DNA from 3 places in the Thermomonospora cellulosilytica genome. Region 1 is predicted to be linked to each of the others. Evidence: predicted binding sites of a transcription regulator. Region 1 holds the regulator's gene; each other region holds the start of a gene.

Region 1 (8,074 bases):
CCGAAGACCACGGCCTCCCGGTCCGGGGTCTCCCGCGCGGCGTCCTCGAGAAGGATGGAGAGGTTGAGCATGGTACTCCTCGCGAGATGGCCGCCATGTGCGTGCGCTCACACGGCGATTGGTGGGGAACATCCTGGCCTACCAGGCGATATCGACGCTACCCGCAAGTAATCCCTTATGGGTGACCCGGGTCACCTCCCGGTCCGCCCTTGTGCGCGGCGCCCCGCGCGCCCCGCGCGGGGCGCGACGGCGGCACAACCGGGGCCGCCGCGGACGCCCCTCGGGCGACCCTTGGGCGTCCCGCTTGCCGCTGCGCTACCCTTGTTGATATGCGAGCGCGCCTGCTTCTCGGCCCGCCGCGCTGACCTTCCGAGTCTGCGCGGCGACCCCTCCTGTGCGAGGGGTCTTGTCATGTAAGAGGCCCGGCCGGCGACGATTCCCAGGCAGTCTGTACGACCCTCGTACGTCCGTATCTGAAGACCGGAGTTGGTGAACGTGAGCACCGACGAGAGCACCCGCGACGCGTCGGGGGGCGGGGTCACGGCCCCCGACTCCTACGACCCGCGGGCGGTGCAGGACAAGTGGCAGGCCCGCTGGGCGGAGATGGACCCGTACCGCGCCGAGGAGTCGGCCGACGACCCCCGCGAGCGGCGCTATGCGCTCGACATGTTCCCCTACCCCTCCGGCGACCTGCACATGGGGCACGCCGAGGCGTTCGCCATCGGCGACGTGCCGGCCCGCTACTGGTTCCAGCGCGGCTACAACGTGCTGCACCCGATCGGCTGGGACTCCTTCGGCCTGCCCGCCGAGAACGCCGCCATCAAGCGCAACGAGCACCCGGCGACGTGGACGTACGCCAACATCGAGACCCAGGCGGCCTCGTTCCACCGCTACGCCCCGTCGTTCGACTGGTCGCGGCGGCTGCACACCTCCGACCCCGAGTACTACAAGTGGACGCAGTGGCTGTTCCTGCGCTTCTACGAGCGGGGTCTGGCCTACCGTAAGGGCGGCCAGGTCAACTGGTGCCCCAACGACCAGACCGTGCTGGCCAACGAGCAGGTCGTCGGCGGGCACTGCGAGCGCTGCGGCGCCTTGGTCGAGCGGCGCGTGCTGACCCAGTGGTACTTCCGCATCACCGAGTACGCCGACCGGCTGCTGGACGACATGCGGCAGCTGGAGGGCAAGTGGCCGGACCGGGTGCTGCTGATGCAGCGCAACTGGATCGGCCGGTCCACCGGCGCCGACGTGCAGTTCACCATCGAGGGGCGCGACGAGCCGGTCACCGTCTTCACCACCCGGCCCGACACCCTGTACGGGGCGACGTTCTTCGTGGTCGCCGCGGACGCGCCGCTGGCCGCCGAGATCTGCGCGCCCGAGCAGCGCGCCGAGTTCGAGGCCTACCGCGAGCAGGTCTCCCGTGAGAGCGAGATCGACCGGCTGTCCACCGAGCGCGAGAAGACCGGCGTCTTCCTGGGCCGGTACGCGGTCAACCCGCTGAACGGCGAGCGCATCCCGGTGTGGGCCTCGGACTACGTGCTGGCCGAGTACGGGCACGGCGCGATCATGGCGGTGCCCGCGCACGACCAGCGCGACCTGGACTTCGCCCGCAGGTTCGGGCTGCCGGTGCGGGTCGTGGTCGACACCGGCGAGGCGGACCCGGCCGAGACCGGCGTCGCCACCGTCGGCGACGGCCGCCTGGTCAACTCCGGCCCGCTGGACGGGCTGAGCAAGGCCGACGCCATCGCCAGGGCCATCGAGATCCTGGAGGCCAAGGGCCTGGGGAAGGCCTCGGTCAACTACCGGCTGCGCGACTGGCTGGTGTCCCGGCAGCGGTTCTGGGGCTGCCCGATCCCGATCGTGCACTGCGAGTCCTGCGGCGAGGTCCCCGTCCCCGACGAGGACCTGCCGGTGCGGCTGCCCGACCTGCGCGGCGCCGACCTGGCGCCCAAGGGCACCTCGCCGCTGGCCGCCGCCGAGGACTGGGTCAACACCTCCTGCCCCAAGTGCGGCGGCGCCGCCAAGCGCGACTCCGACACCATGGACACCTTCGTCGACTCGTCCTGGTACTACTTCCGGTACTGCTCGCCGGGCTACACCGACGGGCCGTTCGACGTCGAGCAGGTCCGCAAGTGGATGCCGGTCGACCAGTACACCGGCGGCGTCGAGCACGCCATCCTGCACCTGCTGTACAGCCGGTTCTTCACCAAGGTGCTGTACGACATGGGGATGATCGACTTCACCGAGCCGTTCACCCGGCTGCTGAACCAGGGCCAGGTGATCCTGAACGGCAAGGCGATGTCCAAGTCCACCGGCAACCTGGTCGACCTGGGCGACCAGATCGCCGAGTTCGGCGTGGACGTGGTGCGGCTGGCGATGCTGTTCTCCGGGCCGCCCGAGGACGACATCGACTGGGCCGACGTGTCCCCGCACGGGATGAGCAAGTTCCTGGCCCGGGTGCACCGCATCGCCGCCGAGACCGCCGCCCCGGTCGGCGCGGACCCGGCGACCGGTGACACGGCCCTGCGCCGGGTCACCCACCGGGTCATCGACGAGGCCACCGCCATGGTCGAGGCGCAGCGCTTCAACGTCGCCATCGCCCGGATCATGGAACTGGTCTCGGCCACCCGCAAGGCCATCGACTCCGGCCCCGGCGCCGCCGACCCGGCCGTGCGGGAGGCCGCCGAGACCATCGCGATCCTGCTGTCGCTGTTCGCCCCCTACACCGCCGAGGAGGCGTGGGAGGCGCTGGGCCGCCAGGCCCCGGTGATCCGCGCGGGCTGGCCGTCGGCCGACCCGTCCCTGCTGGTGGAGGACCGGGTCACCTGCGTGGTCCAGGTCGCCGGCAAGGTCCGCGACCGGCTGGAGGTGTCCCCGGGCATCGCGGCCGACGAGCTGGAACGGCTGGCGCTGGCCTCCGACAAGGTGCAGGCGGCGCTGGGCGGCGCGGGCGTCCGCAAGGTCATCGTCCGCGCCCCCAAGATCGTCAACATCGTCCCGGCCTGACCGGGGCGAGTCCGCGGGCCCGCCGTGCGGCACGGCGGGCCCGCGGGCGTCACGGGCCGACCGGCCGTGCCGGACGGGCGTTCTCCCGGCCGGAGGACGCCGCTCCGGCCCCCCGGCGCGGGGCTCGGTGGCCGTGGCGGCCAACGCCGAGGACGATCATTGTCCCCGGCGGCCATGGGGTGAACGGTGTGAGCGGGGTCACCATCGCGGCATAAGCCTGCGGAGGTGAGCATGCCCGTTCCCCGCTCGATGGCGGCCCGGCTCGGGGCCGCGTTGCTCCTGCTGTTCTCCCTCGTCGTCGCGGCCGAGGTCGCCGCGCCCCGGCCGTCCGCCGCACAGGGCGGCCCCGGGGCGGTGCGCGGGTTCCTCGACGCGCACAGCCATCTGCACTCCCACGAGTCGTTCGGCGGGATGCTGCTGTGCGGCAAGCCGTTCGATCCGGACGGCATCGAGGACGCCCTGCGGGACTGCATCGACCATCACCCGAACGGCGCGCTGGCGTTCTTCGAGAACTTCCTGAAGAACGGTTCGCCGATCGGCACCCACGACCCCCGGGGCTGGCCCACGTTCAAGGACTGGCCCGCCTGGAACTCCCTGACCCACCAGACCGCCTACCACGAGTGGGTCGAACGGGCGTGGCGCGGCGGCCAGCGCATCCTGGTCAACCACATGGTCGCCAACCGGCAGATCTGCGACGTGTACCCGCTCAAGCGCACCTCCTGCGACGAGATGGCCGGCATCCGGCTGCAGGTGCGCCGCGCCAACGAACTCCAGGCCCATATCGACTCGCTGCACGGCGGCCCCGGAAAGGGCTGGCTGCGGATCGTCCGCTCCCCCGAGGAGGCCCGCCAGGTGATCGCGCAGGGCAAGCTCGCGATGGTGCTCGGCGTGGAGACCTCCGAACCGTTCGGCTGCCGCGTCGTGAACGGCGTTCCCGGATGCACGAAGGCCGACATCGACCGGGGCCTTGACGAAATGCACTCGCTCGGCGTGCGCAGCATGTTCCTGTGCCACAAGTTCGACAACGCCCTGTGCGGCGTGCGCTTCGACGGAGGCACCCAGGGACTCATCATCAACGCCGGCAACAAGATCGGCACCGGCAGGTTCTGGCAGGCCGAGACCTGCACCACCGCCGAGCACGACAACACCGTCGCCGGCGGCACCCTCCCCAAGGAACTGAGCTGGATCGACCCCGGCGGCGCCTTCCCCCTCTATCCGCCCGCGCCGCACTGCAACAAACTGGGGCTGACCGCACTGGGCGAGCACATGGTCCGCGGCATGATGCGGCGCGACATGTGGATCGAGATCGACCACATGAGCGTGCGCGCGGCCTCCCGCACCCTCGACATCCTCGAACAGGCCGGTTATCCCCGGGTCATCTCCTCCCACAGCTGGACCGACCGCAACTTCTACCCGCGCATTTACCGCCTGGGCGGCATGGTCGCGTCCTACGGCCATTCCTCGGAGAAATTCGTGCAGGACTGGCGCGGCGCCAAGGCCGTCCGCGACCCGTCCCGCCTGTTCGGCTACGGCTACGGCATGGACGCCAACGGCCTGGGCCCCCTCCCGGCCCCGCGCGCGAACAACTCGGCCAACCCCGTCCGCTACCCGTTCCAGAGCCATGACGGCAGCGTGACGCTGGACCGCCTGCGCACCGGCGAACGCACCTGGGACGTCAACGTGGACGGCGTCGCCAACTACGGCCTGGTCCCCGACTGGATCGAGGACATGCGCGTCATCGCCGGGCCCGAGATCGTCAACGACCTGGCCTGGGCCGCCGAGGCCTACCTGAGGGCCTGGGAGTCCCCGCCCGCCCCGTGATCCTCGACCCGCCCGTCCCCGCGGGCGGGACGCCTCCCGACCACCACACGCCCGCCATGCCCCGCCACCGCCGTGGGGCACGGCGGGCGTGTGGTGCTGTGCGCTCCTGCGGGACCTGCCCCGGCGTGTCTCGGCACCGCCGGACGGGCGGTCTGCGTTCGCGAACGGGCCACGGTCGGTCAAGGCAGGCGGCGGTCTCGGCGCGGGCCGTGCCTGGCCTGCGCTCGCGGGGAACGGCCGCGGCCGTCATGGGTCCGGTCGGCGCGTTCCCCGGAGGCAGGGTGAGGCTCCGCCGCGCGGGCAGCCGGGCGGGCGCGGGTCAGACCTTGCGGAGGACGGCGACCACGCGGCCCAGGACGGAGGCCTCGTCGCCGGGGATGGGGTCGTAGGCGGCGTTCTGCGGCATCAGCCAGACGTGGCCGTCCTTGCGCTTGAAGGTCTTGACGGTGGCCTCGCCGTCGATCATGGCGGCGACGATGTCGCCGTTCTCGGCGACCGGCTGCTGGCGGACGACCACCCAGTCGCCGTCGGCGATGGCGGCGTCGATCATCGAGTCGCCGGAGACCTTGAGCAGGAAGTGGGTGCCCTCGCCGACCAGTTGCCGGGGCAGGGCGAACACGTCCTCGACGGTCTCCTCGGCCAGGATCGGGCCGCCGGCGGCGATCCGGCCGACCAGCGGGACCAGGGCGGGGGCGGGGACCGACTCCTGGCCGGCCGAGCCCTCGAAGGACTGCGGGGCGGCGCCCTCGGAGCGGACCGGCACCGAGCCGGGCATCCGGACCTCCACGGCGCGCGGGCGGTTGGGATCGCGCCGCAGGAAGCCCTTGCGCTGCAGGGTCCGCAACTGGTGGGACACGCTGGAGGTGCTGGTCAGCCCGACGGCCTCGCCGATCTCCCGCATCGAGGGGGGATAGCCGCGCCGCTGCACCGAGTCCCGGATCACCTCGAGCACCATCCGCTGGCGCGGGGTGAGACCGCTCTCGTCCATCGGCCCGTCGGGCATCTCCCGGACCTTGCTCATCGCTCTGACCGCCTCCTGGGCGCCGGGCGTGACCGCCTGCCGGCACGCCACCCGTACGGGATCCTCGCTCCTGGCAGGCACGTTAGCGCGGATCCCGCTGATGATCAAACAATTGTTCGAAGAAACCCGGCGTGTTCCCCTCGCCTCCTCCGGCACCCTGCGATAGAAATCGTACATCCGTTCGATCGAACTGACATTCGAATCCCTCGATCGGAGGCCACGCATGGCGAGCCTGCCCCGGACCCCGCCCACCAGCCGCCCGATTCGCACCCGCAAGCACCTCACCCTCATCCCCGGCGGACGCACCGCCCCCGAGACCCCGGCCGCCTCCCGCCGCCCCGCAAGCCCTCCCGCGCCCCGCACCCGCCCGCACGACACGACACCGGAACGCCCCAGGAGGGTCGACGGCCCTGGGCGTGCCGCGGGCTCTCCCGGCCGGGATGCCTCCAGGCGTGAGGCGAGACCGGACCGCCGGACGGACGCGGGCCCTGGGCGCGAGGCGGCGCGAGAACACCGCGTGGGCGTCCCTGGAAAGGACGGCCTGCGACGTGATGCGGCGTCGGAACGCGGTGCGGGCGCATCTGGTCGCGGCCTCACCAGGGGTGAGACAGCGGCGGGCCGCCGGGTGGATGTGCCGGGGAGCGGTGGCCCCGGGTGCGAGGTCGCGGCGGGCATGCCCGGGCGGCGTGCTTCCGGTGCGGCTGCCGGGCGTTCGGGCGAGATCCGGGCCCGGGGAGCCGAGAGGCGGCGGACGGTGTCGGACGAGCCGCCGGTGCGGCTCACCCGGCGGGGGAAGGTCGTGGTGAGCCTCGGCGTGGCGGGGCTGATGGCGGGGGCGTTCTGGCTCGGGATGGCGAGCGGGGCCCGGAGCGACGCGGCGCCGCGGCAGGACGCGTGGGTGGTCGTGGAGTCCGGGGACACGTTGTGGACCATCGCCAGCCGGGCGCGGCCGGGGCGCGACCCGCACGCGACCGTGCGGCGGATCATCGAGGCCAACGATCTGGGCGATGCGGCGGTGCGGCCGGGGCAGGCGCTGCGGATACCGGCCGGGTGACCGGACGCGGAAGGCGACACGCCGAGACGGGGCCGGTGCGCCCCATGTGACAAGGCTCTACGGGCGAGGCGATCGTTCCGGCTTGCACTGGCCTCTGACGGCCCCTACGGTTGACCACAACATCTAGTAGTTACACCGATGTGATTTTCCACAGGTTGTGGTCTTGTGGCGGTCTGTCAGGGGAGGTCGAGAGACGTGCACTGCCCGTTCTGCCGGCACCCCGACAGCCGGGTGATCGACAGCCGTTCCACCGAGGACGGCGCGGCGATCCGGCGCCGCCGCTCCTGCCCCCAGTGCGGCAGGCGGTTCACGACGCAGGAGACCGTACTGCTGATGGTGGCCAAGCGCAGCGGGGTCACCGAGCCGTTCTCCCGAGACAAGATCATCGCCGGGGTCCGGCGCGCCTGCCAGGGCCGCCCGGTCGATGAGGACGCGCTGGCCAAGCTGGGGCACCGGGTGGAGGAGGCGATCCGGGCCACCGGGGTCGCCGAGATCGCCTCCCATGAGGTGGGCCTGGCCATCCTCGGGCCGCTCCGCGAGCTCGACGAGGTCGCCTACCTGCGATTCGCCTCCGTCTACCGGGGGTTCGAGTCGCTGGAGGACTTCGAAAGGGAGATCCGATCGCTGCGCGCCGCCGCCGAGTCGGCCCGGGCGCAGCGCGACGACTGAAAACATCCCGGCCGGTGGACGATCCGGCCGCGGGGCATCGTTGTTCCTGTTACAGGGCCGGAAACGGTCCCGAAGGGGGAGAGTCATGACCGAAACGGTGAGCGGCTCGGCATCCCGACGCGGCAAGGGCCGCAAGGGGCTGAAGATCGGGCGGGTCTTCACCACGCCGGGAGTGCATCCGTACGACCAGGTCACCTGGGAGCGCCGGGACGTCGTCATGACGAACTGGCGGGACGGCTCGGTCAACTTCGAGCAGCGCGGCGTGGAGTTCCCCGACTTCTGGTCGGTGAACGCGGTCAACATCGTGACCTCCAAGTACTTCCGCGGCGCCGTCGGCACCCCCCAGCGCGAGTGGAGCCTCAAGCAGCTGGTCGACCGGGTCGTCGGCGTCTACACCGAGACCGGCAGGGCGCACGGCTACTTCGCCTCCGACGAGGACGCCGAGATCTTCGACCACGAGCTCAAGCACGCCCTGATCCACCAGATCTTCAGCTTCAACTCCCCCG
Region 2 (8,074 bases), 1.5 Mb from region 1:
GCCTTCCAACCGGCCCCGCCGCCCCCGCAGGCCGAGACCGGCGGGCACGACCCGTACCCGCCGCATCCGCCGTACCCGCCGCCCGCGCACGACCCGGCCGGCGGCCGCCCGGACCCCTACGACCGGATGCCGCCGCCGGGCCCGGCGGCCGACCAGGACGCCCATCAGCCCTATCCGCCCTACCCGCCTCCGCCGGGTGACGCGCCCGGCGGGGGCACCGGCGGATCTGATGCGTTCGGCCACGCCCAGCCGTCCGCGGGGGCGGCCGAGGGCGAGGGGTTCCCGCGGATCCCGCCGCCCCCACCGCCCTCGTCCCCGCCGGACCCGTGGGGGGCCGGGCAGGGCGGGGCGTCCCCGGCGGCGTTCGCCCACGACGGCCCGCAGACGCCGCAGGCCCCGCCCGGCGCCGAGCCCGCGCAGCCGGTGGAGCCGTTCCCGCCGCCTGCGGACGCGACGGTGGCCGAGCAGCCGTCCTGGCAGGCCGGTGAGGCCCCGCCCACCACCCGTTACCGCATGGCGGACAACCCGCCGCCCGCACCGTCTTCGTCGGCCTCGTCGGCCGTGCCGTCGGCGCCCGCCGCGGGGCGGCCGGACCTGGAGGGGGTGCGGATCGCCGAGGCGTACGGGATCCGGTTCCTGTGCGGCGAGGAGGACGTGGAGCGGTTGCTGTCGGAGGTCCGCCGCCGCGGCAAGTGGGCGCAGCGGCTGCGCGGCCAGGAGGTCTCCAGCGCCTCCATGCCGGCGCTGCTGCTGGTCGGCGAGCCGTCGACCGGGCAGCGGCGGCTGGGCCGGATGGTCGCCAAGGCGCTCGCCGAGGTCGAGGTGTCCAGCGGCCGGCTGCACGGCCTGCACGCCGACGAGCTGCGCGACCGCGGCCCCGACGGGCTGCGCGCCGTCCTGGCCGAGCACTCGGGGCACACGCTGCTGCTGGAGGGCCTGGACCGGCTGCTGCTGGACGACGCGGCCGGCCCCGCCTACGCCACCGCCCTGTACCGGGCGCGCGCCGAGGGCGTCAGCGACACCGCCCTGCTGGCCACCTGCGCCCCCGACCGGCGGGCCGACCTGGCGGCGGCCGCCCCGGAGGTCGTCACCGACCTGCGGGCGGTGCGGATGCCGGACCTGGCCGACCCGACGCTGCGGCGGGCGCTGCTGGCGCTGCTGGCCGACGAGCGCCGGCTGGTGCTGAACGCCGGCGCCTGGCGGATCGTCGAACGGGACCTGCCGGGCCTGCGCGGCCGCGGCCGCCTGACGGGCGCCCGGCTGATCGAGGCCTACCTCGACCACGCCTGCAACCGGAACCTGGGCCGCGCCGTCGCCACCCAGGCGATCGGCGACGCCGGCGCGCTCGAGCTGACCGGCGCCGACTTCGAGGGCCTGGCCGCCGAGCTGTCCGGCCCGTGACGTTCCCGTAGAGGGGGCCTGACCGGCCGCGCCGGGTGTGCGTCAGCATAGGGGTATGGACCGTGCCGACCGGTTGCTGGCCCTGGTGGCCGAGCTGCGCGCCGCCGCGCCCGCCCCGGTGGCGGCCGCGGAGCTGGCGCGGCGCCTGCGGGTTCCCGCCGCCACCGTCCGCCGTGACCTGCAGGACCTGACCCGCCACGGCCTGCCGGTCCGCGGGGTGCCCGGCCGCGGCTACGCCCTGCGGGCGCCCGGCCCGCCGCCGCTGCCGTCCCCGGTCGACGCGCTCGCCGGGCCGGTGGAGGAGGCGCTGGCCGCCGCCGCCCGCCACGGCCGGGTGGTGCGGATCGAGCACACCGGCGAGTCGGGGGAACGCACCCGCCGCGACGTGGAGGCCCACGGCCTGGTGATCGCCCCCTACGGCGTCTACCTGGTGGGCTGGTGCCGGATGCGGGAGGGCCCGCGGGTGTTCCGCGTCGACCGGATCGCCGCCGCCTACCCGGCCGGCCCCCACACCCGCCGCCGCGACATCGACGAGCTGCTGACGCTGCTGTGGGAACCGCCGCCGCCGCGCCCCTCGCGCGGCCCCGCCGCCCGCGCCCGCGTCCTGGCCGCCTTCACCGACCTGTACGCCCGGCTGGCCGAGCTGGTCGCCGGCACCGAGGCGGGCGGGGAGGGCGCCGCGGCCGCCCGGGCGGTGCTGGGGCATCTGGCCGAATGGACCCGCTGGCAGGTCGCGGCGGTCCGCGCCGTCGCCACCGGCACGCCCCCGCAGCTGGACGGGGACCGGCCGGCGTTCCCCGCCGCGTTCGACGACGACCTGCCCTACCCGGTGCGGGAACGGATGATCCAGGACGCGATGGCGCCGCGGTCGCTGGCCGAGCTGGGCCGCGACCTGCACATGGTGCTGCGCGCCGCGCACCGGTGGGCGGCCGGCTGCGATGCGGGCCTGTGGCGGCGGACGCTGCCCGACCCGGCCCGCCCCGGCGGTTCGGCGCCGCTGGAGGAGCTGCTGACCGCATCGCACGGCCCGGTGGGGCACGTGCGGTGGCATCTGGACCGCCTCACCGGACCGGACCGTGCCGAGCCCGGGCGCCCCGGGCCGGTGGAGCACTGCCCCCTGCGCACCTGAGCCTGCGGAGCCGCCAGGGGCCGCGCGGTGCGGTCAGTGGCGGACGGGCAGGCCGCCGGCGGTGACCGGGCCCGGCGCCGCCTGCCGCAGCGGCAGCCCGAACCACACGACCTTGCCGTGCCCGTTGGGGCGGGCGCCGTGGTCGTCGGCCAGCGCCGCCACCAGCATCAGCCCCCGCCCGTTCTCGGCCCAGTCGACCTGGTCGTCCGGGCGGCGCCGCGGCCGCGGCAGGCGGGGACTGTCGTCGCCGACCTCGGCGGTCAGCCGCCGCCCGTCCAGCCGCAGCCGCAGCCGCACCTCCCCCGTGCCGTGCAGGATCGCGTTGGTGACCAGCTCGTCCACCAGCAGCACCGCGTCCTCGACGTCGGCCGGGTCCGGCACCCGCCACAGCAGCAGGGCGCGGCGCACCAGCGCCCGCGCCCGCGCCGCCGCGGTGACCTCACCGCCCAGCTCCCACGACGCCTCCCAGCCCGCCGTCCCGTTCTCCCCCGCCGTCCGCCCGGTGACCGGCCCGCCGGCGCGCCCGCCGTGCGGGGACCGCCCCTCGGCCCCGAGCCGCCTGATCGCCACTCCCTGCTCCTCACCCTCGCCCCGGCGCCGCCGGACGCGGCTCCACACCGCTGTGTTCCCGGTGGGGGCCCGGCGATGGGGCGCGACGGGCAGATCTGGCCGCCAGGGAAGATCGACGTTCCATGCGCGGAAGGTCGCCTTTCCGGTGCCGTGCGCTCCGCGTCCGCCGCCGGTTTCGTCCGCCCGTCTCCTCGGACGCCGCGGCACCGCAGGCGGTGCACACCCGGCAAGGCGAACGCACCCCCCGACCACACCGGCCTCACCTTCCGGTGAGCCTCCCGCGCGCACCCGCACCGCCCGCCGCGGGTGAAACGGCAGGTCGAGGGAACAGGCACCGGCCCGATGCCGTTAAGGTGGGACGAGCCGGTGTGGCATGTGTCCCCCGGGCCGCACCTTTTGCCTTCGTGGAATACCGCCGGCCGCACGGCCGGGCAGGAGCCACGTTGTGCCTTTCGCCGTGAGGCGACCACCACACCGGCCCGAGCAAACGCCGAGGCCCCGGCGGGAAGCGCGTTCCCGCCGGGGCCTCGGCGTGTTCCGGCCTCGTCCGGGCGCGGAACCGGCCCGCGGAGCGGCCTAGGTCACCACCACGAGCAGCACCGCCAGCAGCGCCGGCACCAGCACCGCCGCCGCGACCGCCCGCATCCGGCGTCGGCGCCGCAGCCGGGGCAGCGCCGACAGCCGCGCGGCCAGCCTGGGGTCGTCGTGCGCCAGGTGCGTCTCGATCTGGGCGAGGATCCGCTGCTCCTCCATCGACAGCGCCATGCGAGAACCTCCGGGGGGTGGGCAGGTGCTGTGATATCTGCCCCACCATCAAGATCATTAGCCGTGGACCGACCGGCCGGTGATCATCGGCCTTCGGCGGCGGTCACCGTCGCGCCCCGCGCCGGCCCGCTCTCGTGGTGCCGCCGGTCCAGCGCGGTCACGTAGTAGGTGTAGGTGACGCCCGGCTTGACGGTGGGGTCGACGATCGACGCGCCCCGCACGGTCGTCAGCAGCCGCTTCGGGTCGACCGGGGCGCACGCCCGTCCCTTGCCCTCCACCCGGTACACCGCGTACGAGGTGGCCCGTTCGCTCGGCGACAGGTGCCACGACACCTTCACCCCGCCGCCGGTGGGGGCGGCCTTGACCGACCCGGCCGGCTTGGGGGCCTTGCCGCCCTCGGCGGCCGGGGGGATCGCCGCGGTCCGGTAGTGGTCCTTGCGCAGCCGGGACGTCTGCCCGCCCTTGTCGCCGAGCAGGTCCTTGGCGCTGAAGTACACGTCCCCGCGGATCTGCGGCAGCCCGGCGTTGACCGACAGGTGCCGCGACAGCTCCGCGGCGCCGCGCCACGCGCCCGCCTCACCGGCCCGGTAGGAGGCCTGCCCGATCGTCAGCTCCACCCCGGTGCCCTCGACCTGCTCGGCCCACCATCGCGCCAGCGTCCGGTAGTCGGCGGCCGGGTTCCCGATCTCCCAGTACAGCTGCGGGGTGATGTAGTCGACCCACCCCTCTTTCACCCACTTGCGGGTGTCGGCGTAGATGTCGTCGTAGCTCTGCAGCGCCCGCGTCGCCGACCCGTTGGGGTCGCTGGTGCGGTTGCGCCACACCCCGAACGGGCTGATCCCGAACCGCACGTGCGGCTTGGCGTCGTGGATCTTTTCGTGCAGCTCCCGCACCAGCGTGTCGACGTTGCGGCGCCGCCAGTCGGCCTTGCTCAGGCCCCCGCCGTACCTGGAGTAGGTGTCGGCGTCGGGGAAGTCCTTGCCGCCCACCGGATACGGGTAGAAGTAGTCGTCGAAGTGGACGGCGTCGATGTCGTACTTGTCGACCACGTCCAGCACGACCTTGGTGGTCAGCTCCCGCACCTGCGGGATCCCCGGGTCGTACCACAGGCCGTCGCCGTAGGCGCGCACCCACGAGGGGTTCTTGCGGGCCGGGTTGTCGGGGTGCAGCTTGGAGCGGTCGGTGCCGCGCGCCACCCGGTACGGGTTGAACCAGGCGTGGAACTCCAGGTCCCGGGCGTGCGCCTCCTCCACGAAGAACTTCAGCACGTCGAACCCGGGGTCCTTGCCCTGCGTGCCGGTGATCCACTGCGACCACGGCTCGTACGGGGAGTCGTAGAAGGCGTCGGCGTTCGGGCGGACCTGCACGAACACCGCGTTCATCCCGAGCGCCCTGGCCTGGTCGAGCATCTTGCGGTAGTCGGCCTTCTTGCGCTCGGCCGAGTGCGCGACGTCGCGCGGCCAGTCGATGCCCGACACCGTCGCGATCCACATGCCCCGCAGCTGCCGGTGCCGCGAGTCGCCGGGCGCGTCCACGCCCGGGCACTCGGCGTCGCCCCGGGCCACCGGCGCGTCCGCGCGGCGGCCGGCCTCACCGGCGGCCGAGGTGCAGCCGGCCAGCAGCCCGGTCGCCACCAGCGCGGCGATCGCCTTTGCGCATGCTTGGTTCCCCGTTAGCCATGCCATAGCCCCCGATTCTTACGGAACGACAACAGTGCCATGTACGGATCGTTCCGATCGGTGGGTCAAGTGAGGCGCCTGAGACGAAATTTTGCCTAAATCGAACACGTGTTCTATCGTTGGGGGTGGGGGTGAGGCATGCGCTGGGACCATCTGCGGCTGACCGACGACACCGGGCCCGCGCTCCCCCTCCTGCGGCGCCGGGCCGTCGCCCGTACCTTCGACACCCCCGGCTTCCACGGCGTCACCTTCTATGAGATCCACGCCCGCACCATCATCAACACCGTCCCGCGCGCCTCACGGCTGCCCTTCACCCACACCATCAACCCCTACCGCGGCTGCACCCACGCCTGCGTGTACTGCTTCGCCCGCAACAGCCACACCTACCTGGACCTGGACCCCGGCGCCGACTTCGACTCCAAGATCATCGTCAAGGTGAACGCCGCCGAACTCGCCCGCCGCGAGCTCACCCATCCCCGCTGGCACGGCGCCCCCATCGCCCTGGGCACCAACGTCGACTGCTACCAGCGCGCCGAAGGCCGCTACCGGCTCATGCCCGGCATCCTGGCCGCCCTGCGCGACACCGCCAACCCCTTCTCCATCCTCACCAAGGGCACCCTCATCCTCCGCGACCTGCCGCTGCTGGCCGAGGCCGCCGAACGCACCACCGTCTCGGTCGCGGTCTCGGTCGGCTTCATCGACCACGACCTGTGGCGCCAGGCCGAACCCGGCACTCCCAGCCCCACCGCCCGCCTGCAGGTCTGCGCCGCCCTGGGCGACGCCGGCATCGGCTGCTCGGTCCTCATGGGCCCCGTCCTGCCGTATCTGACCGACTCTCCCCGCCGGCTCGAGAACGCCGTACGGCAGATCGCCGACGCCGGCGCCACCTCCGTCACCGCCATCCCCCTGCATCTGCGGCCCGGCGCCCGCGAGTGGTACATGGCCTGGCTGCAGCGCCACCACCCCCGCCTCGTCGAGCCCTACCGCCGCCTGTACGCCCGCGGCGCCTACGCCCCCAAGGCCTACCGCGACCGCATCACCCGCCAGGTCGCCGACCTCGCCGCCAGGTACGGCATCGGCCGCCACGCCCGCCACCGGCCCGCACCACCGCCTCCGCCGCCCGGCCCCCAGCAGCTCAGCCTCCTCGGCTGACCCGGCACCGGCCCCACGCCCAGGCTCGTTCTGCACGCCGCGCTCCCGCGGAACGCTTCCAGCGGTCCGCGGGGTGAATGAACCCCACGCGTCCTTGGGGCACGCTGTGAGGCCGCCCGGAGGCTCACACGCCGGTCAGCTCCACCGGCTCGGCGATCACGTCCACCATCGCGCCGTTGCGCACCACCGTCACCGGCAGCGGACGCCCGATCGCCTCCGCGAACAGCAGCCGCTGCAGGCCCTGCGCCCGGTCCACCGGCACCCCGCCCGCCGACAGCACCAGATCCCCCCGCCGCAGCCCCGCACGCTCCGCCGGGCTGCCCGCCACCACCTCCGCCACCCGCAGCGCCTCCCGGCGCCCCGTCCGCTCCCGCAACCCCGCGGGCACCGGAACCGGCACCGTCACCAGGCCCAGGAACGCCCGCCGCACCCGGCCCTCGCGCAGCAACGCCCCCACGATCCGCCGCGACGTGCCGTTCACCGGGATCGCCAGCCCCAGCCCCACCCCGGCCACCGCCGTGCTCACCCCCACGACCCGGCCCCGCGCGTCGGCCAGCGCACCCCCCGAACTGCCCGGGTTCAGCGCCGCGTCCGTCTGGATCACGTCCTCGACCAGCCGCACCGCCCGCCCGTCGCCCACCGGCAGCGACCGGCCCAGCGCGCTGACCACCCCCGCCGTCACCGACCCGGCCAGCCCCAGCGGATTGCCCACCGCCACCACCAGCTGCCCCACCACCAGCTCGTCGCTGTCGCCCAGCACCGCCGGCGGCGGAACGTCCCCCGCCGCCCGCACCACCGCCAGGTCCGACAGCGGGTCGGCCCCCACCACCTCGAACGACGTCACCGTCCCGTCCGAAAACGCCGCCCGGCCCTCCCGCGCCGACCCCACCACGTGCGCGTTCGTCAGCAGCAGCCCGGCGGCGTCGAACACCACCGCCGAACCCCCGCCCGCACCGCCCCGCCGCGGCACCCGCAACGCCGCCACCCTCGGCGTCAGCTCCCGCGCCACCGCCGACACCACCTGCGAGTACGCATCCAGCGGCTCACCCATGATTACAGCATTACACGGCAAAACCCGAACGTGAAGACATACCGTCGCTCGCCGACGGCAGCGCCGCCCAAGCGAGGCGGACCTGCCGTTGAGGAGCGTGAGCTGATCGCCGGGAGGCGCGGCGCCACGCGGCTCGGCGAGGGTGCAGGCACCGGATGAGCCGGGTCGGCCGGGGAACGCGGCGACGGACACCCGATGGCCTCCCCCCAGGGCGATGTGACACATGAGGTTGCCGACTCACTCCCGCCGCGGCGGACGGCGAGCTGGGCGGACGCGAGCCGACGCAGGACGGTGCGACAGGTAGTCCGAGTTCTGTGTCACCGATGT
Region 3 (8,074 bases), 2.0 Mb from region 1:
TCCGCGGTCTTGATCACGTCGAGGTTGTGCTCGATGACCACCACCGTGTTGCCCTTGTCGACCAGGCCGTTCAGCACGCCCAGCAGTCGGCGGATGTCCTCGAAGTGCAGGCCGGTGGTGGGCTCGTCCAGCACGTAGATGGTCCGGCCGGTGGAGCGGCGCTGCAGTTCGGCGGCCAGCTTGACGCGCTGCGCCTCGCCGCCGGACAGGGTGGTGGCGGGCTGGCCGAGCCGCACGTAGCCCAGGCCCACGTCGTTGAGGGTGGACAGGTGCCGGTGGATCGCGGTGATCGGCTCGAAGAAGCGGGTGGCCTCCTCGATCGGCATGTCCAGCACCTCGGCGATGGTCTTGCCCTTGTAGTGGACCTCCAGCGTCTCCCGGTTGTAGCGGGCGCCGTGGCAGACCTCGCACGGGACGTAGACGTCCGGCAGGAAGTTCATCTCGATCTTGATGGTGCCGTCGCCGGAGCAGTTCTCGCAGCGCCCGCCCTTGACGTTGAACGAGAACCGGCCCGGCTGGTAGCCGCGCACCTTGGCCTCGGTGGTCTGCGCGAACAGCTTGCGGATGTGGTCGAACACCCCGGTGTAGGTGGCCGGGTTGGACCGCGGGGTGCGGCCGATCGGCGACTGGTCGACGTGCACGACCTTGTCGACGTGCTCCAGCCCGGTGATGCGGCGGTGCTTGCCGGGCACGGTCTTGGCCCCGTGCAGCTCCTTGGCCAGCGCGTTGTAGAGGATGTCGTTGACCAGCGTGGACTTGCCGGATCCGGACACGCCGGTGACGGCGGTGAACACGCCCAGCGGGAACGCCACGTCGACGTTCTTGAGGTTGTTCTGCTGGGCGCCCCTGACCACGATCTCGCGACCCCTGGCGCGGGGCCGGCGGATCCGCGGCACCTCGATCTTGCGACGGCCCGACAGGTACGCGCCGGTGAGCGACTTCTCCGAGGCCTTCAGGTCGGCGACGGTGCCGGAGACCACGATCTGGCCGCCGTGCTCGCCGGCGCCGGGGCCGATGTCGACCACCCAGTCGGCGGCGTCGATGGTGTCCTCGTCGTGCTCGACGACGATCAGCGTGTTGCCCATGTCGCGCAGCCGGATCAGGGTCTCCAGCAGCCGGTGGTTGTCGCGCTGGTGCAGCCCGATGGACGGCTCGTCCAGCACGTACAGCACGCCGACCAGACCGGAGCCGATCTGGGTGGCCAGCCGGATCCGCTGCGCCTCGCCGCCGGCCAGGGTGGCGGCCGCGCGGTCCAGGGTGAGGTAGTCCAGCCCGACGTCCAGCAGGAAGCCGAGCCGGGCGTTGACCTCCTTGAGCACCCGGGCGGCGATCTGGGCCTCGCGGTCGTCCAGTTCGAGGTTGCGCAGGAACTCGGCGCACTCGCTGATCGGCATGGCGGCGACCTCGGCGATGGACTTGCCGCCCATGGTGACCGCCAGAATGACCGGCTTGAGCCGCGCGCCCTTGCAGGCCGGGCACGGCACCTGGCGCATGTAGCCCTCGAAGCGCTCGCGGGTGGCGTCGCTCTCGGCCTCGGCGTGCCGCCGCTGGATGTAGGGGATGACGCCCTCGTAGGAGGCGTAGTACGAGCGGGTGCGGCCGTAGCGGTTGCGGTAGCTGACGTGGACCTGGGTGTCGTGGCCGTGCAGGACCGCCCGGCGGGCCTTGGCGGGCAGCTTCTCCCAGGGGGTGTTGAGGTCGAAGCCCATGGCGTCGCCCAGGCCCGACAGCAGCCGCAGGAAGTACTCGCTCACGTGGCCGTTGGACCACGGCTGGATCGCGCCCTCGCCGAGGGTCTTGTCCGGGTCGGGGACGACCAGCTCGGGGTCGACCTCCATGCGGGTGCCCAGGCCGCTGCACTCCGGGCACGCCCCGTACGGGGAGTTGAACGAGAACGACCGCGGCTCCAGCTCCTCGAACGACAGGTCGTCGTACGGGCAGTACAGATGCTCGGAGAACATCCGGGTGCGCCGCTCGTCGTCCTCGGGCAGGTCGACGAAGTCGAGCACGATGGTGCCGCCGGCCAGCCCGAGCGCGGTCTCCACCGAGTCGGCCAGCCGCTGCCGGGCGCCCTCCTTGACCGACAGCCGGTCCACCACGACGGCGATGTCGTGCTTCTCCTGCTTCTTGAGCTTCGGCGGGTCGTCCAGGCGGACCAGGGCGCCGTCCACCAGGGCGCGGGAGTAGCCCTTGGCCTGCAGCTCGCGGAACAGCTCGACGTACTCGCCCTTGCGGCCGCGCACCACCGGGGCCAGCACCTGGAACCGGGTGCCGGGCTCCAGTTCCAGCACCCGGTCGACGATCTGCTGCGGGGACTGCCGGCTGATCGGCCGGCCGCACTCGGGGCAGTGCGGGTGCCCGATCCGGGCGTACAGCAGCCGCAGGTAGTCGTAGACCTCGGTGATGGTGCCGACGGTGGACCGGGGGTTCTTGGAGGTGGACTTCTGGTCGATGGACACCGCCGGGGACAGGCCCTCGATGAAGTCCACGTCCGGCTTGTCCATCTGGCCGAGGAACTGGCGGGCGTAGGCCGACAGCGACTCCACGTACCGGCGCTGCCCCTCGGCGAAGATCGTGTCGAACGCCAGGCTGGACTTGCCGGAGCCGGACAGTCCGGTGAACACGATCAGGGAGTCCCGCGGCAGGTCCAGCGAGACGTCCTTGAGATTGTGCTCGCGCGCTCCACGCACGATGAGTCGGTCATGCACGGTGGTACTCGGCTCCCCTGTGGGCCTGGTCGCAAACGACGTGAGTGACATCAGGCTAACCACGGGCACCGTCCGTTTAGTCCGTGACGGACGGCACCCCCGTTGTGCGCTCGCAACCGTACACGTGTTCGAAGATCCGTCGCCACCGGACCGCGGTGATCATTAAAACCCGGTTGACGCTCCGGTCATCTGCGCTCCGCCGGGACGATCCGCGGCTACGGTTCGCTGGGCCCGACTCTCGTGTCCCCGCCTTCCGAGGAGACGCCCCGTGCCGTCCATCAGACGCATCGCCCGACCGGCGGTCGTGTTCGGCCTGGCCTCGGCCCTGTTCATGGGATCGGTGCCGCCCGCCCTGGCGGCCCCGCCGGATCCGGCCGCCCCCGGCCTGCGCGACCTGAACCGTCTCGTGCTCCCCGCCGAGGAGCCCGGCGGCGCGTACCTGGAGACCGACCGCACCGCCCGCCCGGTCGCGCCGGGCACCACCCTCACCTCGTTCGACCGCCTCGACGCCAAGGGCTGGCTGCGGGGCGACCTGCTGAGCGTGGACCTCGGCGGCGGCAAGGTCCGCGCCGGCTACCTGTCGCCGGGGAAGGTGGCGGCGGTGGAGCCGCTGTCGCGGCAGGCAGGCCGTGCCGGGGCCGTCGCCGGGGTGAACGGCGACTTCTTCGACATCAACAACACCGGCGCGCCGAACGGGGCGGCCGTGGACGACGGCGGCCTGGTCAAGTCGGCCACGCCCGGCTGGCCCGCCCACACCGCCGGGGTGTCCGCCGAGGGGCTGGGGCAGATCGCCCAGGTGTTCCTCGAGGGCGAGATCACCATGCCGGGCGGCCGGAAGGCGACCCTCGACCAGCTCAACGCCCACTTCATCAAGCAGAACGGCATCGGCGCCTACACCTCCCTGTGGGGTTCGGCGACCCGCGGCAGGTCCCTGTCCCAGGGCGCGCGGCGGATGGCCGAGGTGCTGGTGGTGGACGGCGAGGTCACCGAGATCAGGGACGCTCCCGGGTCCGGGGACATCCCGGCGAACGGCTTCGTCCTGGTCGGCCGGGAGGCCGGCGGGGACCTGCTGCGCACCCTCGAGGTGGGCGCCCCGGTGACGCTGGCCTACAAGCCGCGTTCGTCGGGGGCCCCGGCCGAGTTCGCGGTGGGCGGCAACCAGGTCCTGGTCAAGGACGGGCAGGTGCAGCCGCTGGACGATCCGGCCGCGCATCCGCGGACCGCCGTGGGCTTCTCGGCCGACGGCCGCCGCATGTTCCTGATGACGGTGGACGGCCGCCAGGCCGACAGCCGGGGTGTGACGCTGGCGGAGATGGCCGCCCTGGTGAAGGAGGCGGGCGCGCACAACGCCCTCAACCTCGACGGCGGCGGTTCGTCCACCCTGCTGGCCCGCAAGCCCGGCCGGAACGAGGGACGGGTGGAGAACCAGCCCTCGGACGGCGGTGAACGGCCCACGCCCAACGGCATCGGCCTGTTCGCCGAGGGCAGCGGACGGCTGACCGGGTTCTGGGTGGAGCCCGCGGCCGATCCCGCCCAGGCCCCGGGTGCGGGGCCGACCAGCGGGGGCCGTCCCGACCGGGTGTTCCCGGGGCTGACCCGCAGGCTGGTGGCGCGCGGTCACGACGAGTCGTACGGCCCCGCCGAGGGCGCGCCGCGGTGGATGACCCAGGGCGGGGCGGCCGTCGTCGACCAGGACGGCGTCGTCCGCGGGCGGCGGGCCGGGCAGGTCACCGTCGTCGCCTCCCATGGAAGGGCGCGCGGCCAGGTGAGGCTGACCGTGCTGAACCCGCTCACCCGGATCGGGGTCACCACCGACCGGGTGACCATCCCCGGCGGTGACGGCACCGGCGTGTTCGGGGTGGTCGGGTTCGACCGGGAGGGTTTCACCGCGCCGATCGAGCCGTCCGACGCGAAGCTGACCTATGACGCCTCGCTGCTGGAGATCACGCCGGGCGCGGGCGGCGCGTTCACGGTCAGGCCGCGCAGGGAGTCCGGGTCCACGCTGGTGACGATCGAGGTCCAGGGGCGCCGCGCGAGCCTGCCGGTGAGCGTGGGGCTACAGGAGCGGACGATCGCCGACTTCGAGGACGGCGCGCAGTGGCGGTTCGGCACCGCGCGGGGCTCCGGCAAGGTCGAGCCGGTCTCCGAGGGCCGGAACGGGGCGGGGCTGCGGCTGTCGTACGACTTCACCCGGTCGACGGCGACCCGTACCGCCTACGCGTACCCGCCCAAGCCGATCGAGGTGGCGGGCCAGCCGCAGGCGCTGGGCATCTGGGTGTACGGGCATGACAGGGGCGAGTGGACGGCGTTCACCATCACCGATGCCAACGGCCAGACCTACTCGCTGTACGGCCCCTACGTCCGCTGGAAGGGCTGGCGGTACATCGAGATGGCGGTGCCGTCGTCGGTGGCGTACCCGATCAAGGTCAACCGGTTCTACACGATCGAGACGAGCGCGAGCCGCCAGTACACCGGCGAGGTGCTGATCGACGACATGGTGGCCAAGGTGCCGCCTTCGGTGGACGTCCCGCCCCCGCCCGCCGGGACCCCCGATCCGCTGGTGGTCCAGGACGGCACGGTGAACGGCCGCACGTGGCGGTTCGCGGTGCTGTCGGACGCGCAGTTCGTGGCCGCCGACCCCGACAGCGGGTACGTCGAGCGGGCCCGCCGCACCCTGCGCGAGGTGAGGGCCGCCGAGCCCGACTTCCTCGTCATCAACGGGGACTTCGTGGACACCGGCTACCCGGCGGACTTCGCGCTGGCCAAACGGATCCTGGACGAGGAGCTGGGCGGCGAGGTGCCGTACTACTACGTGCCGGGCAACCACGAGATCTACGGGCCGGGGAACATCGCGAACTTCCGCGCGGTGTTCGGGGAGCCGTACCGGGCGTTCGACCACAAGGGGACGCGGTTCGTGCTGCTGGACTCCTCCACCGGCGCGTACCGGACCAGTTCGTTCGAGCAGTTGCGGATGCTGCGCACGGCGCTGGACGGAGCCCGGCGTGACGGGGCGGTCGGCTCGGTGGTGGTGGTCGGTCATCACCCGACGCGCGATCCGCTGCCCGCCAAGAACAGCCAGCTCGCCGACCGCAAGGAGGCGGCGCTGATCGAGAAGTGGCTGGCGGAGTTCCGCACGGCCACCGGCAAGGGCGCGGCCCTGGTCAACGCGCACGTGGGGGTGTTCCACGCGTCGCGGGTGGACGGGGTGCACCACTTCATCAACGGCGACGCGGGCAAGAACCCGGCCGCCGGGGCCGCGGACGGCGGGTTCACCGGCTGGACGATGTTCGGTGTGGACCCGCTGTCGCCGGGCGACATGGAGCGGGTGCGGCGCGCCCCGTTCCTGCCCGCGCGGCAGTGGCTGTTCGCGGAGGTGCGCCCGCACGTGGACGAGCTGTCGGTGCGGGTGCCCGAGGTGACGGCCGGGCGGACCGTGCAGGTGTCGGCGACGCTGCGGCAGCACGGCCGGGAGCTGCCGCTGGTCTACCCGATGAGCGCCGACTGGAGCGGCTCGCCGAACGTCCACGTCGGTGATCCGGAGCGGGCGCGGCCGTGGCATGTGGCGGCGTTCGACCCGGCGACCGGGCGGCTCACCGCGCTGCGGCCGGGCCGGATCCTGCTGGCCGTGACGGTGAACGGGGTCACCGGGCAGGTGCCGGTCACGGTGGCCGACGAGGAACGGCCCGCCGCCTGAGCCCGCCGCACGCGAAGGCCCGCCGGACGCCCGGGCGGATTCAACGGGTCGTTGCAACACAGATGGTCAACTGGCGGTTGCCAGTAGCTTAGCGAGACGCTGGGCTGGGGTTTCCCAGCCCAGCGTTTTGCGTGGTCGGCTGTTGAGACGGGCGGCGATCGCGGCGAGGTGTTCGGGGGTGTGGACCGACAGGTCGGTGCCCTTGGGGAAGTACTGGCGGAGCAGCCCGTTGGTGTTCTCGTTGGAGCCTCGTTGCCAGGGCGAGTGCGGGTCGCAGAAGTAGACGGGCAGGTTGGTGGCGAGGCTGAACTGCTGGTGATCGGCCATCTCGGCGCCTTGGTCCCAGGTGAGGGACCGTCTCAGCTCGGCGGGCAGCGTGCGCATGGTGGTGGTGAGGGCGGCGGCGACGGTCTGGGCGTCCCGGCTGCCGGGCAGCGGGACGAGCAGGACGTAGCGGCTGGCGCGCTCGACCAGGGTGCCGATCTGGGACTGGTTGCCCGCCCCGATGATCAGGTCGCCTTCCCAGTGGCCGGGGACCGCACGGTCGTCGGCCTCGGCCGGCCGCTTTGAGATCATCACCATTGGGCCGGTGAAGCGAGGTTGGCGCTGGTCGGGACGCCGGTGGGGTTTGCGGACGGTCCGCCCCGTCCGCAACGCCCTGGTGAGTTCGCGGCGTAGTTCGCCGCGGCCCTGGACGTAGAGAGCCTGGTAGATCGTCTCGTGGGACACGTGCATCTCCGGGCGGTCGGGGTGGGCCAGCTTCAGCAGGTTGCTGATCTGCTCGGGGCTCCATTCCCGCTCAAGCCCGGCCCGCACCGCTTGCTTGAGCTCCGGGTTGGCCGCGATCTTCCCTTGTTTCGGGCGGGGCCTGCGGGCGTCGGCACGGGCCTGGGCGGCATGCGGCCGGTAGTCGCCGCTGCCGGGGTGACGGTTGCGTTTGATCTCCCGGCTGATCGTCGAGGCCGGTCGGCCCAGCTCAACGGCGATCTGCCGGATCGAGATCTTCTCCCGCCGCCGGTCGGCGATCACGATCCGCTCGTCCTCGCTCAAGTACCTGCCCGAACACGAAGGCGGCTCCACCGGCACGTTCGCCGGTGGAGCCGCCTTGTTCTTCCCGGACGCTCTGCGTCCGTTCCGCCAGCGCCTGCCGGTCTTCGGGTTCACCCCGACGATCCGGCACGCGGCCTCGTTGCCGTGGCCCTGCCGCATGAGCTCGAAGTATGCCGCCCGCTCAGCGGCCAGCTTCACCGGCCCCTGCGGCGACCGAACCCCACGGATCTCGAAGTCCAACACAACCCCCCAAGAACTGAGGTGTTGCATCGACCCCTAGAACCCAAGCCGGCGGGCCTTCGTCCGTTCCGGCGGGTCAGATCAGCAGCCAGATCACCAGCAGGACGACCGAGGCGAACGCCCAGAGCAGGGCGTTCAGGGACAGGTCGTGGCAGCGGTAGGCGGCGCCGACCAGGCGGCGCACCTCGCGGCGCAGCAGCCGTTCGGGCAGCGCGGTGTCCGACCCGGTGGGCAGCCACGGCACCCCGGGGTGGAGGGGGGCGCCGATGCGGGCGCGGATCTCCCCGAGCGTGCGCAGGATGGTCAGCCGGGTGCGGACGGCGTACGACGCCGAGGTCAGCGACGTGGCGACGAGGGCGAGCAGGACGGGCAGGCCGAGCGG

What was found. The regulator LexA, encoded in region 1, represses DNA repair genes until DNA is damaged. The targets are predictions, from matches to a motif close to TCGAACANNTGTTCGA.
Region 2: the regulator LexA is predicted to act here: its motif matches at 5,645-5,660, upstream of HNR21_RS22765 (Rv2578c family radical SAM protein).
Region 3: the regulator LexA is predicted to act here: its motif matches at 2,825-2,840, upstream of uvrA (excinuclease ABC subunit UvrA).

What each region holds. Positions count from the first base shown of each region.
Region 1 covers NZ_JACJII010000001.1:3,368,166-3,376,239, forward strand. Annotated here, with positions in the region: gene HNR21_RS16040 (long-chain-fatty-acid--CoA ligase) at 1-71, opposite strand, end outside; gene leuS (leucine--tRNA ligase) at 496-3,003, shown strand; gene HNR21_RS16050 (amidohydrolase family protein) at 3,235-4,824, shown strand; gene lexA (transcriptional repressor LexA) at 5,144-5,845, opposite strand; gene HNR21_RS16060 (LysM peptidoglycan-binding domain-containing protein) at 6,600-6,899, shown strand; gene nrdR (transcriptional regulator NrdR) at 7,095-7,568, shown strand; gene HNR21_RS16070 (vitamin B12-dependent ribonucleotide reductase) at 7,654-8,074, shown strand, end outside.
Region 2 covers NZ_JACJII010000001.1:4,871,857-4,879,930, reverse strand. Annotated here, with positions in the region: gene HNR21_RS22790 (hypothetical protein) at 1-1,401, shown strand, start outside; gene HNR21_RS22785 (helix-turn-helix transcriptional regulator) at 1,457-2,530, shown strand; gene HNR21_RS22780 (ATP-binding protein) at 2,564-3,100, opposite strand; gene HNR21_RS22775 (DUF3040 domain-containing protein) at 3,677-3,865, opposite strand; gene HNR21_RS22770 (glycoside hydrolase family 10-like protein) at 3,949-5,550, opposite strand; gene HNR21_RS22765 (Rv2578c family radical SAM protein) at 5,683-6,696, shown strand; gene HNR21_RS36095 (S1C family serine protease) at 6,821-7,747, opposite strand.
Region 3 covers NZ_JACJII010000001.1:5,356,405-5,364,478, forward strand. Annotated here, with positions in the region: gene uvrA (excinuclease ABC subunit UvrA) at 1-2,759, opposite strand, end outside; gene HNR21_RS25340 (phosphodiester glycosidase family protein) at 2,977-6,402, shown strand; gene HNR21_RS25345 (IS30 family transposase) at 6,469-7,722, opposite strand; gene HNR21_RS25350 (hypothetical protein) at 7,769-8,074, opposite strand, start outside.